DNA from 4 places in the Pelorhabdus sp. sgz311001 genome. Region 4 is predicted to be linked to each of the others. Evidence: riboswitches for the same ligand, from Rfam matches in the RefSeq annotation. Region 4 holds a riboswitch; each other region holds the start of a gene.

Region 1 (4,319 bases), on a different contig from region 4:
TGCCTTGTATTGAGGCAGAGCCTGAAGCATTTTTTAGCGGCAATTACGAATTCGATTTTGCTGATATTCAAGGGCAACTTGTTGCTAAAAGAGCTATGGAAATTGCCGCTGCTGGCGGCCATAATCTACTTATGGTCGGCCCACCTGGAGCGGGAAAAACAATGTTGGCGAAAGCACTGCCTTCTATTTTACCGCCACTTACAGAAGAAGAAGCATTAGAAGTAACTAAAATCTATAGCGTCAGCGGCGAATTGCAGAGGCCTTCAGGCCTTATACGAAAACGATCTTTTCGCCACCCTCACCATACACTTTCAGCTGCAAGCATGATTGGTGGCGGGAGAATCCCTAGACCGGGAGAAGTAAGTCTGGCTCATCATGGCGTATTATTTCTCGATGAACTGCCCGAGTTTTCACGTCAGGTGCTTGAAGTATTGCGGCAACCCTTAGAGGATGGTATTGTAACTATTGCTAGAGTAAATGCCACTATTTCATTTCCTGCTAGATTCGTATTAATTGCTTCTGCTAATCCATGCAATTGCGGCTTTTTCCCCAGTGATCGCTGTACCTGCTCTGAACAAGAGGTTCGACGATATCAACATAGAATCTCAGGCCCCTTGCTTGATCGGATTGATATTTATTTGTGGGTAGAACCTGTTTCTTACGATGATTTATCCCTAAAATCGCAAGGTGAACCATCAGAAACGATCCGTAAACGAGTCATCGCGGTAAGAAATCTGACGCAAGAGAGATTGGCACAATGGAGTATTTTTTGCAATGGACAAATGAGCCATAAACAGGTGTTAAAAACTTGTTGTTTAACTGTAAGTGCACAAAAATTACTTAAAGGCGCTTTTCAAAAACTAGAGCTGAGTGCTCGCGGTTATGATCGAATTCTAAAAGTAGCACGAACAATTGCCGATTTAGATCAAGAAGAACAAATTACAGATCGTCACATTGCTGAAGCAATTCAATTTCGCAATCCTTTATTTAAAGCGTAGAAATAGTTTAGTAATTAATAAAAATCTCTAAGCTCATGCCAGCTTAGAGATTTTTACAGAATTTAAGATATTCCCACTTCACTCTTCGATAGAAATATAGCAATTTCTTCCTTCTCTTTTTGCATTATAAAGTCCTATATCAGCGCGTTTAATGAGCTTAGCCGGTTTATAATCATCATTTGGTTTCAATGATGCAACTCCCATGCTAACTGTGACAAACTCACTTACATCTGACATCTCATGTTTTAATGCTAATTTTTTTATATTTTCTTGAATCCTCTGGGCAACTACAATTGCACCACTAAGTGGTGTTGCTGGCAGTAAGACAACAAATTCTTCTCCACCATATCTACCGACAATATCGATTGACCTAGAAAGTGAATTTTTTATTGTTTGGCTAACCATTCTCAAACACTCATCGCCTTCTAAATGCCCATAGATATCATTGTAGTTTTTAAAAAAATCTATATCAATCATTATCGCTGATAAATATTCATTATTACGATATGAGCTAAGGCATAATTTATTTAATGCGTCTTCTAAAAAACGACGATTATATATCTCTGTCAATTTATCAATCATTGACAAACTCACTAAAATGTCTCTTTGCTTTTTTAATTCAAGCTGACTCTCAATACGGGCTTTTATAACTGCTATGTCCGTGTTCTTCGTAATGTAATCAACCGCTCCCATTGAAAACCCTGTTGTTTGATGCCGCGGAGAGGAATTGGAAGAAATAAATATTACTACTATGTCTTGAGTAGCCGGATTTTCTTTAACTCGCCGACAAATTTCGTAGCCATCAATATCTGGTAGCATTATATCTAATAAAATAAGATCAATTTTTCGAGATATAATGATCTTTAAAGCCTGTGACCCGGAAGTTGCACAATAAACACTATAATTATCTTGCAAAATTTTCATTAATAAATTACAGTGAAATTTTTCATCATCAACAACAAGAACTGTCTGCTTACCAAAATTCATCTTATCGTCCTTTCTCTTCCACTTTAAAGTTCAGAAAACAAAGCCAACATGGAACGATAACTTTAGTGATAGCTACATCAATGACTTCTCATTTTATTGCAATAAAAAACCAGGTTATCATCGTAATTAATGATGTAACCTGGCAGTCTTAGAAAATTCCTTTAGACCCACGGCTTTGCGTCCCATCCTTTCGGGTGGTTTGCCTACCAAATATTTCTTTAATGAAAATTATACCATAATGATTCAAAATTTCAAAGAAACCTGTCAAATGTATCCAATAATACATCTGACAGGTTTTCATTCCCTCATCTTCTTGAAATAAACAAAACGTCTACTTTCCTTTAAATTCACTATCATAGGCTTCAAGTGCTATCGGCAACGCAGTAATCACCTTATTTCCTACTGCGGGGAGCGCTAATAAAACTGCACTTTTAATCTCATCTCTAGTAGCACCTAACTCCTGAGCATGTTTTACATGAAAAGGAAGACCACTTAGCAGTCCAACCGCCGCTAAAACAGCAATATAAGCAATCTCTTCTGTTTTGGAATCAAGGCTACTAGCCTCGTCTAATTTTTGAACAGTTTCTAACCATGTTTTCGATTGTTCCGGAGCTTCTTTTAAAAAACAGTCAAATGCATTACTCATATTTTTCAAATAAATTCCTCCTAAATAGCACATTATTTTGTTGTTTACAGATTTCAATAATCGCTGGGTCAAGCATTCTTTTTCCATCTCCTAATCTTGGTTCTAAAATTCTTAAAAGGCGCAACCGAATTTATATGTATCCACTTCCACATTGGCCAATTCGCTTTTGTTACTGTCCCTTTTTCCCATCCCATAATAAGATTTAACCATCCGAGCTGATATGCTAGCATTTCCTGCGGCGTTTTATCCACTTGCGCAATGCGAACATTTCCTTTTTCATCTGGAATCTCATCAAATTCTTTGTCAAAAAGCAAATAAGTCTTTTGTATAGCGGCAATTAATTCAACTTTACTATTGTATTGTATCATTTATCATGGCCACACTCCATTTTTGATAATCACTTCAAATTTAATAAACAAAAATATCTAAGGTTGATTAATACCTCAAATTTCAACACGCTTTAAAACTAATTTGAACAAAGTTACAGGATTTTATGAGCAGTTATTGGCACTCTCTAAGATCTAGCTAACAAATAAACCCCAGTCAGTATAAGTATGCAACTTCCTACTTTATTGTATGTTATCGGCGAAACTTCAACACCAACAAGTCCAAAATGATCAACGACAGCCGCGGTAATAATCTGAGCTGCTAATACTAAGGCAAATACCTTTAATGTTCCAATATTCGCTATAGAGTATGAAAAGCCATACATTGCACAAATCCCCATCATTCCTGAAATCAAGGCTTTAGTAGATATTGTATCACTAATCTTTTGCTGATTATATAAAACAAAAAATAATGCAAATAAAATCTGAAAAATTGAGACTCCTATAATCATAATAAATTGTCCCGATAACTTTCCTATTTGCGAATTAATAGCTCCTTGTATTGGTAAAATTATTCCAGTAATAATCGCCGCTAAGACGCTTAGCATTATGTTTCTCCCCTTATATTAGTAGTTTTCTCATTTCTTCTCTTTATATCTAAACCATATTTTGATTTACAAAATACTAACTCTATTATACAAAAAACAAATTATCTTAAAAATAGTCAACAGTTGAAACGGCTAAAAATTTAATTTTCTATAACGATCTACAATTTTTTCTTTCTGATTTAAATTCTGATTTAAATTCTGATTTAAATTCGGATATAAAGTGAATCATAAACCAAGTATTAACTATATTCCCTTAGAATTTTCAGTTGTTGACGAACAAAAAGAAAACTGCTATGCTTAGATAAGCTTAAAACTGAATCATAAAACCATCTTTGGATGTGGATTTTTCTAGAGAAATCTATTTTCGCCACACAATATCTATTGGGATATTGTGTGGCGTTTTTTATTGGGAGGAGATATTTTGTCAAGAAATTCTTATGCATTTCTAGTATTTTTAGGTGGATGCAGTTATGGCATCCTTTCTACGATTGTCAAGATTGCTTACGCAAGTGGTTTTACAGTAAATGATGTTTGTGGATCACAAGGATTTTTCGGCATGTTGCTTCTCTGGGCTGTAGTGTTGTTTCAGCGAAAACAATTTATCCCATGGAAAAAAACTTTGTTATTAGTTTTATGTGGTTCGCCGATTGGACTAACGACTGTTTTTTATTATAAGTCATTACAAACGTTAGATGCCTCGTTAGCAATTATATTTTTATTCCAATTCATTTGGATTGGAGTATTATTGGAAGGA
Region 2 (4,319 bases), on a different contig from region 4:
TTTGTTTATAGTAAAACGCTTTACTAAACCATTGCAGTTTATATTGCAAGAGGCGTTGCAATTAGCGGAAGGGGATCTTAGAGAACGGTCTGCCGTAGTGCAATCGCAAGATGAAATCGGCCGTTTGGCTCAAGGTTTCTGTGAAATGCGGACAAAATTACGTCAACTTATGCAGCATGTGAAGGGGCAATCTGAAAAGGTAGCTGGTGCTAGTGAGCAACTGACGGAAAGCGCCCATCAATCTGCTTCGGCGGCAAACCAGGTAGCAGAAGCTGTGACTACCATTGCAGCAGGTACGGATAAACAGGCTGATGCGGCTGCGACTATGGCTGAAACAACTCGCTCTATTGCCGAGAGTACCGGAAATATTGTTACTTCTACTCGCTCCTTTGCCCAAATGGCCCATGAAACATCGGTGCAAGCTGAGCAAGGACGAGAAAGCCTGAATGAGGCTGTGGCAAAAATGGAAGATATTCGACTTGGTTCTGAGGCGGTGCAGACAGCGATTGGTGAGTTGGCAAAAGGATCTAATGAAATCAATGAAATTGTCAATTTGATTTCAGCGATCTCTGGACAAACGAATCTACTCGCTTTAAATGCGGCGATTGAAGCGGCTCGCGCTGGGGAGCAAGGACGCGGTTTTGCCGTCGTCGCCGAGGAAGTACGCAAATTAGCGGAAGAATCTAATCAGGCGGCTGGTAAAATCAGCGAACTGATCCGCCAAAATGATATGAATATGAAGCAAGCTATCCTCAAAACTGAGGTCAGTGTAGAAAGTATTCAAGGTGGGATTGAATCAGTCAACGGTGCTGATTTGACCTTTAGAAAAATTGTTGAGGCCGTTGTATATCTCTCACAGGAAATTCAAAAGACAGCACATGCTTTAGAAGAAACGGCAACAAAAAATGATTTACTCGTAACGGCTTCTAAACGAATTGAAGACATCAGTAAGGAAAATTCCGGGGAAACTCAGACGATTTCAGCTGCTACAGAAGAGCAATCTGCTTCGATGGAAGAAGTAGCGGCGGCTAGCCGGAGTCTGTCTGATTTGGCGAAAGCCTTAGAACAGGAAATTCAACGGTTTAAATTGTAAAGCAAATTTTAATAAATGATTAGAGCAAAGAAGCTCTCGGAGAAATCCGGGAGCTTTTTGTTCTTTTTTAAACAGACTGAGTAAAGGAGGCGTCTAAACATGGGAACGCTAACAGATATTGAATCGTTTTTGCAGGATACAGTCATTATGGTCGCAGATATTCTTAGCCTTGAAGCTGTTGTCGTAGATTGCAACTTGAAAGTGATTGTTGGAACAGGAATTTATCGTGAGGAAAGAGGAATGTATGTAGGGGAGGGGACTTTATCAGCTTACTGCATGAAGCTGCGAGAGCCTCTCTTAGTAGTCAATCCTAGACTGCATGATTTGTGCCGTTCGTGTGCGCGGCGGGGACGTTGTCCCGATGCTGCTGAAATTTGTATTCCCATTCAAGTAGAAAACCGAGTTTATGGTACGCTTATTTTACTTGCTGTCAACCAGGAGCAGCGGAGTCTACTTTTAGGGCAAGAAGTTAAATTAATACGCTTTGGCCAGTGGCTTGCCGAGATATTTAGTCAGAAGCTGATTGCTTTACAATTTGGGTCTAATCGGGAACCGGATAGAGAAAAGGCAAAACCGATCGTGTCTTTTGCTGAACTAGAACATCAAGCGCTGTTAGCAGCTTTGGCGCGTTTTGGCGTTTCTACAGCGGGAAAACTTGCTATATGTCAAGCCCTAGGCATTAGCATTGCAACCTTCTATCGTAAAGTCAAAGAGTATGGGATTAATATTCGCGATAAACAATATGAGAGGAAATGAATTTTTTAGAATTATCTTGACATTTTTTTTCTTTCAGTACAGAATAGAATTCGACAGTTTTGTTTGTTTTTATAATGCCTTATGGCGTTAATTATTGTAAAATAGAAATATATAGCAAACTTGTCGAAAGACAAGGACGCAAAGCTATTGGGTCTAAGGAAAGTATATATTCTAAGACAGCCAGGTTGCTTGATTTTTGCGGGAATTCGCCGGGGCGCCGAAAAGCACTGCGTCGAATTTTTTGCTATGTTTGCAATACTTAACAAATGAGGTAGTTGATGAACGGTAAAGATAGCAGCGAAAAAGCTGCACGCCGCAGGAAGGGAGGTTAGTTGTTAGTTTTGATTTGAGGGTCTAGCGGGACTTATCAAGCACAAAGGCGGGACGATTATGCGTGTAACAATTGGTAAACAAATTATCTTGGTATGTGTTCTTATTGTGTTGGCTTTTACGGGTCTAAATATTTATACCTATTTCCAAATTCAAAAGGTGCAGGAAGATTATGAAGGCTTATTAAAACGCAGTGTTCCTTTAGTCGTTGATATTAAAGAATTAAGTCGCGAACTGAGTACTCAGTCGGCTGAAGTCAGAGGCTTTATTTTGTCAGCGGATCCACAGTATGTTGATCGTTATGAAGCATCAAAGAAGAAAACAGCAACTGTTTTGTCGGACTTAGAGGGAAAGTTGATTACGCCTGAAGGCAAACAGAAAGTGGCCGAATTGAAAGCCTCTTTAGCTGATTACGATAAAATTGCCGAGCAAGGACTTACCCTTCGAAAGACCCAAGGCCAGGCGGAAGCGGTGAAAGCGGTTGCGGCTTCTGGCGCCAAGATTATTGCCGCCGATAAGAATATGGAAGACACTGTTAAGTTTTTAGAAGATCGTATGGAGCTGAGAAGACAGGAAACTCAAGCCGATGTAACAAAGATTCAGTCTCTCTTATTTATTCTTGACGGAATTATTCTTGTGATCGGCGCCTTACTAGCCTGGTATTTGGCTAGACGAATCTCTCGGCCGCTCAATGATGTGTCGCAGGCGGCGCAGCGCATTGCCGATGGGGATTTGGGCGTACATAATATTTCTTATCAAGCCAATGATGAAATCGCTGATATGATCCGCTCTTTTTCGCATATGCGCGAAAATCTGCGGAAGTTAGTTGGAAGTGTAGCTAAGTCAGCGCAACAAGTGGCTGCTGCTAGTGAAGAGCTGACAGCGAGCTCGAATCAGTCAGCTCAGGCCGCGACACAAGTGGCCGAAACTGTTACCTGTGTGGCTGGTGGCGCTACCAATCAATCGACAGAAATTGATAAAGCAGCCAGTGTAGTGGAAGCTATGTCGCAGGAGATTCATCAGATTACATCACATGCCCAGGAAGTGACCAAAAAATCCGAAGAAACAGCACAAGCTGCTAGCGTGGGCGGCGAAGCCGTAACACAAGCTACGCAACAAATGAATTTGATTCAAGATTCTGTGGTATCATCAGCAAAAGTAGTACGCCGTCTTGGTGAACGTTCTCAGCAGATTGGTGAATTTGTTACGATGATCAGCGGGATTGCCAGTCAGACGAATTTACTGGCGCTCAATGCGGCTATTGAGGCGGCGCGGGCTGGTGAGCAAGGACGCGGCTTTGCCGTTGTAGCGGAAGAAGTTCGTAAGCTGGCTGAACAGTCCCATGAAGCAGCAGAGAAAATTACGGGAATTATTCATGATATTCAATCCGAAACAGCTGAAGCCGTTACCGTTATGGATCGGGAAACTGATGAAGTATCTAGAGGGGCTCAAGTTATTGCTACAACAGGTGAGCGTTTTCAGTTTATTGAACGCATGGTTCTTGACTTGACGGGACAAATTGGTTCGATTAATTCGGCTGCGCAAAATCTGATGACTGCCAGTGATGACGTTGTCAATTCTGTAGAAGCCATCAGAGGCGTTGCATCGTCGACGGCTTGTGATACTCAGTCAATTTCAGCAGCGACGCAAGAACAGTCGGCTTCGATGGAAGAGATTGCTTCAGCCAGCCAAACTTTGGCGCAAATGGCTATGGAATTGCAAGATGTTGTTGCTAAATTTCATCTTTAATATAATAGTTTAGAAAGATTATAAGAGAGACTTGTCGATTTGACAGGTCTCTTTTTGCATCCATTGAATATTTTGAGGGGCAAGTGTACAATAAATACAGAAATGGATTTGACCTTTAAAGGTGGACAGAATATGAGTGGATGTTCTCAGTGGGAAGATTGTTTCAGCGAGTTAGTACAAGCAGGCTTATTACGCAGCAAAGCGACAGGGAGACCTGTTTTAGTGAGCCATAGCGAAGAATCGCCTTGGAACCTTTTGGACTTTTTTGCAAAAACCGCGGCAATACGTTCCCAGGGATTTTACTGGATGAGCGCCAGTCGGGAAGAAATGTTTGCTGGTGTGGATGCGGCTTATACGATAGAAGTGAAGGCGGAGGAAAAAAATCCCCTGA
Region 3 (4,319 bases), on a different contig from region 4:
CGATTCGCCTGCGCCGCTTCCCCAATACGGAAACCATAAAGGAACTGATAACGAGCCTTAGAAGCTTCCCCTTCGCCAAATACAGAGTAATCATTATAGAGGCTAAAACATCCTGGTATATTCACGCCGCTAGGACAGGGCATACAGTAAGCACAAGCTGTACAGTTCACTTTCATCCGCTCTTTAAACAGTGCGTTTACTTTATTAAGAGCTGCCAGTTCCGTTGTTGTAAGAGAATTGGGTAGACCTTCGTTTGCCGTTTCTAAGTTCTCAGTCACTTGTTCCATCATTGACATACCACTTAAAACAACAGAAACTTCAGGATGGTTCCAGACCCAGCGTAAGGCCCATTGCGCTGGGGTGCGCTGGGTGCCGCTTTCTTTTAGCAAATCTAGCGCTTGATTAGGCAGATTCGCTAGCTTTCCGCCACGTAATGGTTCCATAATGGCAATGCCAAGACCTTTCGACGCTGCATAATGCAAACCTTCCGTTCCGGCCTGATAGTCTTCATCAAGGTAGTTATATTGAATCTGGCAAAACTCCCAGTCATAATAATCCACTATTTCTTTGAATAACCCGATCCGATCATGAAAGGAAAAACCGACATGTTTAATCTTACCATCTTTTTTAGCCTGGTCGAGAAAATCAGCAATACCGATTTTCGTCAATGCAGACCAGGTATGAGATCCAAGGCTATGTACAAGATAAAAATCAATATAATCGGTTTCCAACCGCTGGAGTTGCTCGTCTAAGTAACGATCCATATCAGCTCTTGTCTTAATGAGCCAGCTTGGCAATTTTGTCGCAAGCTTTACTTTTTCCCGATAGCCGTCTTTTAACACCTTAGCCACAAAGGGTTCGCTAGCCCCGCCGCTTTGCATTCCTGTTCCATGATAAGGATAGGCTGTATCAATATAATTCACGCCAGCGTCAATGGCTTGGCGAATCATCGGAATCGCCTGCTTTTCATCAATTTTTGTCGCATCGCCATCCATAACAGGTAGACGCATACAACCAAACCCTAAGATTGATACTTGTTCCTTTGTTTTGCCATATTGTCTGTAAAGCATAATCGACTCACCCCTTATTCGTAATAGAAAATTCCAATTTTATTGTATACTTTAGAGTGTACTATAAGTCAATAGCACTCAACACTTTTGTGTAAAAAAAGAGCAGCCTCTTACAGCTGCCCTTCATACTTGTTCTCCTGTTTCAGTTGTAACCTGATCTGGTTTACTTAAGACATATACCTTAACAGCCTTGATTCCAAAATGATTTGCCTCTCGCACCGTCCATTTAGCCACATCTATACGATTCCCTTTTATAGCACCGCCCGTATCTTCTGCTACAGCATACTCTTTACTTCCGTCAGGATATTGAATCATCACGCGGGAACCGAGCGGAATAATCCGAGGATCTACTGCAATAACACCCGGCCTTATTTCTGTACCTAGCCGCGTTTTACTTCCCCACTGATCATTATCATGCGGTCCTGGGGCATAAGCAGTTGCCGTTACATGTATCGCTTCTTTTCCCAAGGTATCCTGCGTTGCAATATTTTGCACAAGTTCTTGCGTACTAAGGGGATTCGCAGTCTGCACTTCCGCCGTATTAATTGGTGGATCTACTTGTGGTGTTGCAGACTGATGCTGAGCAACAGCACCTAAACCGTGCATTGCCGAAGCAGCGAGCACAAAAGCTCCACCAAGTGCAGCGGCAATTTTCTTATAATGCCGTTTCACTTTATGGCGTACTTTATCGTTCATAAAAATCCCTCCTTTGTCTTATTATTTTCAGTAAGCGTTTCTTATAAACTTACAATATTTCACAAGAAATTCACGCGTTTTTTTTTACAAAAAAGGATTTTTTTCTCTACACAGAGAACATTTTCATAAACTAAATAAAAATCAAATTTTGGGCAAACTTGATGAAAATCAAGGACGCAAAACCATTGGATCTAAAGATAGTACTGCTTGCTAAAGTCTATCAATGATTGCCAGGTTGCATCGATAAATCGTCATGTATTTATCTGATCAACCTGGTTTTTATGATTTAATGAATGATTTAATGAATGATTTATGAGAGGAGTTGGAGGCTTGCCATGGGAAAAAAAATATTAGTCATTGATGACTCAAGGTTCATTCGCCTGCAAGTAAAAAGGATTCTTGAAGAATATGGAGTGGAAGTATATGAGCTAGATAATGCCGAAGATTTCTTCGCGCAGCGCTGGCGGTTCCGCGATATCAATTTGTTACTTTTAGATATTAACTTAAAAGGAATGGACGGAATTGCAGCCCTAGAAGAAATGCATCGTCTAAATTTGCAACAGCAAATCCCTGTTATTATGGTTTCAGGGATCGCCAATCGTCTTGTCATTCAGAAATCACTCTGTCTCGGCGCTTCCCATTACATTCGAAAACCCTTCTCTGATGAAGATTTGCTTGATCGTATCGAAAATGTAATGGGTTCGCTTGTTGCCGCGCCAATGCAAGCAAGCAGTCAAAAAGAAATTCTTAATAGCATTTACCGAGCGAAACGAGATCATACTGAAGTTTCCTTTGTATCACTCGGTTTTAATGAAAACCTTGCCAATGGAAGCTTTATTATGGAACAACTAAAAAATACGCTGCGTGTTTATGATTCCGTTCTGCTGGCCACACCGCAAAACCTTTTACTTATTTTACCTTTTACCAAACAAGATGGAACAAATGTTGTCATTAATAAAGCAAGAAAAAAGCTATCGGAAATTCTCCCGACAGCAAATGATCCCGCAATTCATTATATCACCTTTCCTACTGATGAAAGCGATCCTGATATGATTGCCGAAATTTTAAAAATCTGCTAAATTAATAACCTAATTCGACTTGATTGGCGACGACTAAGTCTATAGACTCTTTTTTCGCCTGAGTTGACGCTAGGCTAGCACAATTAATCAGCCGTTCTAGCGCGGGAACACTATTTTTCATGAATCCATGACATATTCCCTTTACAATTCCCGCTGAAAAACTAACAGGAATCTCTTTGTAAAAGCGATGTTCTTTTACTTCGCGCAATAATATTTCAGCAAAACTACGAGTCTTCTCTAGTTTGTAGGGAGTCAATATAAGAAACTCATCACCGCCAAACCGCGACACATGGGTTTCTTTTGACATTTTAGCCTTTAAAAGCTGACCGATCTCTCGTAAAATCTGATCCCCAGCAATATGGCCATACTGTTTGTCTATCTTACCAAAATTATTAACATCAAGAAAAATCAAAGAAAGCAATTGTCTTTCTTTTAAGACTTTAACAGCTTGATAATAGATATAATCTTTTTTGTAAAGCTCTGTTAACACATCAAATTGCCTGCCGATTTCTAACGCAACTTGGCTTGGACTAACAATTCCCACTACCTGGTCCTGCTGTTTCACAATGAAAAGCTTAATACCGTGGCTATCTATAGCCTCTTTTGCTTCCCATACGAATGTGCCAGGCACAACTTCTTTAAAATAATCAGACATGGCATCAGCGGCAATCCGATTAGGATGTGTTTTCAACACATCCCAATAATCAATCACACCGAGTATTTTACCGTTCTCAATGACCGGGAGACTTTCTAGTTGAGTCGAAAGCATAAATTCCTGTACCTGACTTAATCCAGCTAACGCATCTACATAGGGAAATTTAACTGTCATAATATGCGATAACTGGCGCATCATAATTCAATCAACTTCTTTACTATTACGGTCACATTAATCTGAACTCTTACAATCATTGATTCATGAATCATTTCATCTACTTCATCAATCATAAGAGAAATTAACTGATCTTCCGGCACCATAGCAAGCAAAGACTTACGAACAACCATTGCTTCAATTGATGGGTGTTCAATTTTTTTTACTATATATTGACCAGGTGATAAAATATCCCCCATTCGCCGTGCCGCTTCCGGACCGATCGGCGCCCGTTTGCCGACAACCAAAACATCTTGCATTGGCGGCATTTCAAATTCCGATAAGCGCATACTAATTTCAACTTTTTTACTGCTTTCAATCTGACTGCCCATCTCTTGACCTCTCTTGTACCGCAAAGTATAGTAAACGTCTACATGATTACAGCAGAGTAAATCTTATATGAAAATCTCACCAGGAAGTAAAAAAAACCAGGCTTACGCCTGATTTTTTTGTGCTAACTCTAGCATTAGCCTAATAATCATAGGCAGTTTTTCATATATCCGCTCGGTAAAAGTCACTAATCAATTAGTTACCAAATCCTGCTATATTGATTAAACCATATTTTGCTAGAAAAGGTCAAGTTTTTTTAGGTATTTAGTCTTATTT
Region 4 (4,319 bases):
CCTTTCTACTAATGATACCTCGCTACGCAATAAGGTATTCCAACATATCAAAGCGCAAATCATCGAAGGAGCCTATTCCCCCGGCGATATTCTGCTAGAAACAAAATTAGCCGATGAGTTAGGCGTAAGCCGCACCCCCATTCGCGAAGCAATTTGGCTGCTGGAAGTAGAAGGTTTAGTAGAAACGACCGCAAAAAAAGGCGCTATTGTCCTGGGAATCTCGGCGAAAGATGTCGCTGATATTTGCGCTATGCGCCAATTGCTAGAAGGCTTGGCTGCCCGTTGGGCTACTAGTCGTTTAACCGAAAATGAACTGAAAGAACTACAAAAAATTGTTGATCTTACGGAGTTTTATGCTCAAAAACAAAATATGGAGGAAATTGCTGAGTTAGATAATAAGTTTCATCAGCTCATTTATGAGGCTTCTGGCAGCAAAATGCTTAATTTGACGTTAAGCAATTTGCATAAATATATTAAGCCAGCTCGCTTAAACTCCATTGCTGTAGAAAATCGTTTATCCCAAACGATTACGGAACATATTACGCTCATGGATGCCTTTTATAAACGTGATCCTGATGCTGCCGAAAAAGCCATGACCTATCATGTAAGTATGGCGCACCGTAACATTACCAGCCTCCATCACTAAAGGCCCGCAAAACTAAAAAAACACTTGGTTTCTAATCGAAACCAAGTGTTTTTTTATTACAACATGCCCAAGAAAGAAAAATCTAACTTTACGCCGCACATATCAGGTAATCTTTTTATCGTTTTGGGATAAACAAGGTTCTGATAGCATCTTCGCTAACAATATTTCCGTTCCTTGCCTGTTGTAAAAAACACAATCCGCCGCCGCTTGCATAATCAGCAGGCCACGACCGCCTTCACGCCAGAGCTCTTCTTCGAGGCACTTATGACTATCTTGTGCTCGTTTTGACGCTGTAACCAAACCTAGTCCTTGATGCTTCAAGCGAATCACGAGTACGCTGCCTCGCAAAATATCCATCGTGAGCTGACAAGGCTTGCCTTCACTAAAACGCAAGGCATTATTGACTGCTTCATTCACAGCAACTTCCATCATATGATATTGTCCTAGTAGCACTTTTTGCAAAAAACATTTTACAAGCGGTCTCACCAGTTTAAATTCAGCATAATCGCAAAAAGAAAAGACAATTAAACGCGGTCTCATTCTTCTTCCTCCCTCATTTTTACAGCTCTGGAGGAATACCAAAAAGCAGGGAACCGCCCCCTGACCTCAGAGCATGCTTAAAGATCCAGCATGGCAGCCTGGCAATCCTAGGTAAAAACCCTTAGATCCAAGGCTTTGCGTCCTTGCCTTTCGGCAAGTTTGCCTAATATTTCACTAAGTAACTAATTTAATTTTACTGTAAAAATTCATAAAAAGTCAAGGAAATAACTGCCGTTTTTTTTACTAAAACACCATAAAATTACAAAATTCCAACTACGTTGTTTTTAAAAAACCTCTCAGAAACATCGCCGCTAAGCGCTGTACTGAGAGGTCTCTAGCATTGTTTAAGCTACAGCTAACAAATCAAGTTACAGCTTTAAAACTGCCGTGCTAACAATATGGCGCTTCATGCCCAATTCATCCTGCGACAGCCCTAAAGCTAGACCGATGAGCTGCGACATATGAAGAATGGGGATTTCCTTGGCCGCACCAACTGCAGCCTGTCCTTCTGGGTGGAACATATCAAGCTGCATCTGACACAGCGGGCAAGGCGTAACGAGACAGTCTGCCCCTGCTTTAATCGCGCTGAGGTTCGTTTCTCCCGTCATCTTAAGCACACTGTCACGCGCTGGATATACAGCATGGAAGCCACAACATTTCAGTTTGGCATCAAACTCGACCGGTTCAGCTCCCAATGCGCGAATCAGATCTTCTAAAGAATGAGGCACTGCATGATCTTCAAAATTCATAATTTCAGGCGGTCTTAGCAGATGGCAGCCATAATAACCAGCCACTTTCATACCTTGCAAAGGGCGCACTACTTTTCCCTTTAATTTATCAAGACCATAGTCGCGAACAAGCGCCCACAGTAAATGAGTGATTTCGCTTGTTCCTTCATACTTCATCCCCGCCTTAGCTAGAATCGGGTTTACCTTTTCTTTCATGCCATGATCTAATTCATGTTTTGCTTTGCGCAGCATGAGCGTACAAGTATTACAGACCGTCATAATATCAAGCTTCAGGCCTTCGGCCAAAGCAATATTACGGGCATTCACGGACAGAGCTGTTAACTCATCAATATCTTGTACATGAGAGGCGCCGCAGCAAGTCCAGCCGGGAAGCTCAACGAGTTCAATTCCTAGTTTTTTCGCAACGGCAAGTGTTGCCATCATATCTTCTTTGGCCGCCGCTTCGAGGACACAGCCAGGAAAAAATCCATATTTCATTCTTTCTCCGCCTCCTTGACTGCTTTCATAATGGCTCTCACTTTGTCAATTCCCTGCACTGGCGTAGCCGAGTGAATCAGATGAAGCGGATTTAATTTGCCGCGAACAAAAAGACGCATAGCAAAAGCAGCGCGAGTCGACGACTTTAACAAGCCTTCGGTTTTCACCGACATGGTCGCTTCGTTTAAGCGGCCTGTTTTGGCAATATCATCTCGGAAGGCCATACCATGACGAGCGCCCATATTATCAGTCATACCAGCTTGCACCGATTTTTGCCGTAATTTTGATATATCTTCCGCTGGCTCTAAATGTTTCGGACACTTGGTCACACATTCCTGACAGTGAACGCATTTCCACAGGCCTTTGGCCATAGCTGGCGTCAAATGAGCCATAAAATCTTTATCACGCGAGTCAGCTACAAATTTCTGAGCTTTACTAAAAATAAAGGGCTCTAAAAAGTCTCTTTCATCGGCGCTGAGCTTATTACATTCAGACGCACAAGAACCACAGAGAATACAGTCAGCTTGCTGACGTATCTTTTTAAAATCTTCCGGCGACTGACGACAGCCGCTTTTCGCCGTAAACTGTTCGTCAGGAATCAGCCACGGTTTGACTTCTTTTAAGCGCTGCGCCTTGGGCTCCCAGTCCACAACAAGATCGCGAATAACTTTGAAGTTTTGAATTGGGCTAATTTCGAGCGTATCGCCAAAACGCGCTGTCACATCATCAAGACCAACTTCACAAGCTAGCATAGCCTGGCCATTGACGCGAACGGCACAAGCGCCGCAGACAGCAGACCGACAGGCAGCTACGAAAGTCAGTGTCGGATCCATCGTATCTTTAATTTTTATTAAACCCCATAAAATCGTTTTGCCAGGCTCATGAGGAAAACTGTATTCCTGTACAAAGGACTTATTATCTTGAAAACGGTGTATTTTATAGGTAATCTGTCGCATTAGTATTTCCTTTCTGCCGGTTGATGCTTCGTAATGACGACCGGCCGGTAGGATAATTTATAATCAGAACCATCTTTGGTGATCAGCGTATGTTTTAAGAAATTTTCATCATCGCGCTTTGCATAATCATCACGCAGGTGGCAGCCCCGGCTTTCTTTGCGGGCTAAAGCGCCTGTTACAACAGCCTTGGCAATTGTCAACAGATTCCCCATTTCCACATAGTTTACGAAGGCGCTGTTAAATACACGGCTGCTATCGCCGACTACGCAAGTTTGGTATTCAGCAAGCAAACCATCAACGACTTGTGCTGCTTTTACCATATCGGCTTCATTGCGGAATACGCCCACATTGTACCACATGATTTCGGCCAAGCGATCACGAATCGACGCAACGGTAGCGCCTTTCGTACGGGAAACAACTTCTTCAAAACGTTTTTCCCAGCCTGTTGCGGCTTCACTTAGCAAATTTTCACCGGTAATCGTTCGTTTTCTGGCACAATCGCTAGCGCCCATGCCTGCTACTTTACCAAAAACCATTACATCAGCAAGCGAGTTGCCGCCCAAACGATTCGCACCGTGAATAGATACGCAAGCTGCTTCCCCGGCGGCAAAGAGACCGCTGACCGCTGTAGCGCAGGTTTTATAATCGACTACGTCTATGCCGCCCATCGAATAATGGCAGGTTGGACGAATCGGAATCGGTTCTTTCACAGGATCAACATGTTCAAAAGAAATGGCCAGATCACGAATACCATGAAGTTTCTCGATAATCGCCTCTTCTGGTAAATGACGTACATCGACCTGAACATAGGCAGTAATGCCTTCGCCAAAACCACGGCCTTCCTTAATTTCCGTTTCAATGCCTTTGGCAACAACGTCACGCGTAGCAAGTTCCATTTTTTCCGGGGCGTAACGCTTCATAAAACGTTCGCCAAGACGGTTGATAAGATAG

What was found. A riboswitch is a leader RNA that binds a small molecule or an ion and turns the genes downstream of it on or off. The one in region 4 is predicted to bind cyclic di-GMP.
Region 1: linked by a shared signal. The riboswitch ahead of AC0MXB_RS12820 (GGDEF domain-containing response regulator) and the one ahead of AC0MXB_RS06325 (ATP-binding protein) in region 4 are both predicted to bind cyclic di-GMP.
Region 2: linked by a shared signal. The riboswitch ahead of AC0MXB_RS10035 (methyl-accepting chemotaxis protein) and the one ahead of AC0MXB_RS06325 (ATP-binding protein) in region 4 are both predicted to bind cyclic di-GMP.
Region 3: linked by a shared signal. The riboswitch ahead of AC0MXB_RS01515 (response regulator) and the one ahead of AC0MXB_RS06325 (ATP-binding protein) in region 4 are both predicted to bind cyclic di-GMP.

Annotation. Positions count from the first base shown of each region.
Region 1 covers NZ_JBVXUT010000005.1:18,457-22,775, forward strand. Annotated here, with positions in the region: gene AC0MXB_RS12815 (YifB family Mg chelatase-like AAA ATPase) at 1-998, shown strand, start outside; gene AC0MXB_RS12820 (GGDEF domain-containing response regulator) at 1,077-1,985, opposite strand; cyclic di-GMP riboswitch class I at 2,116-2,199, opposite strand; gene AC0MXB_RS12825 (carboxymuconolactone decarboxylase family protein) at 2,317-2,631, opposite strand; gene AC0MXB_RS12830 (ClbS/DfsB family four-helix bundle protein) at 2,700-2,999, opposite strand; gene AC0MXB_RS12835 (DMT family transporter) at 3,146-3,565, opposite strand; gene AC0MXB_RS12840 (EamA family transporter) at 3,987-4,319, shown strand, end outside.
Region 2 covers NZ_JBVXUT010000003.1:275,317-279,635, reverse strand. Annotated here, with positions in the region: gene AC0MXB_RS10045 (methyl-accepting chemotaxis protein) at 1-1,093, shown strand, start outside; gene AC0MXB_RS10040 (hypothetical protein) at 1,193-1,849, shown strand; cyclic di-GMP riboswitch class I at 1,953-2,042, shown strand; gene AC0MXB_RS10035 (methyl-accepting chemotaxis protein) at 2,240-3,928, shown strand; gene AC0MXB_RS10030 (isochorismate synthase) at 4,061-4,319, shown strand, end outside.
Region 3 covers NZ_JBVXUT010000001.1:289,040-293,358, reverse strand. Annotated here, with positions in the region: gene AC0MXB_RS01525 (aldo/keto reductase) at 1-1,070, opposite strand, end outside; gene AC0MXB_RS01520 (3D domain-containing protein) at 1,194-1,766, opposite strand; cyclic di-GMP riboswitch class I at 1,908-2,009, shown strand; gene AC0MXB_RS01515 (response regulator) at 2,102-2,845, shown strand; gene AC0MXB_RS01510 (diguanylate cyclase domain-containing protein) at 2,847-3,698, opposite strand; gene AC0MXB_RS01505 (hypothetical protein) at 3,695-4,045, opposite strand.
Region 4 covers NZ_JBVXUT010000002.1:48,253-52,571, forward strand. Annotated here, with positions in the region: gene AC0MXB_RS06320 (GntR family transcriptional regulator) at 1-646, shown strand, start outside; gene AC0MXB_RS06325 (ATP-binding protein) at 749-1,186, opposite strand; cyclic di-GMP riboswitch class I at 1,276-1,360, opposite strand; gene AC0MXB_RS06330 (CoB--CoM heterodisulfide reductase iron-sulfur subunit B family protein) at 1,555-2,412, opposite strand; gene AC0MXB_RS06335 (succinate dehydrogenase/fumarate reductase iron-sulfur subunit) at 2,409-3,368, opposite strand; gene AC0MXB_RS06340 (FAD-binding protein) at 3,368-4,319, opposite strand, start outside.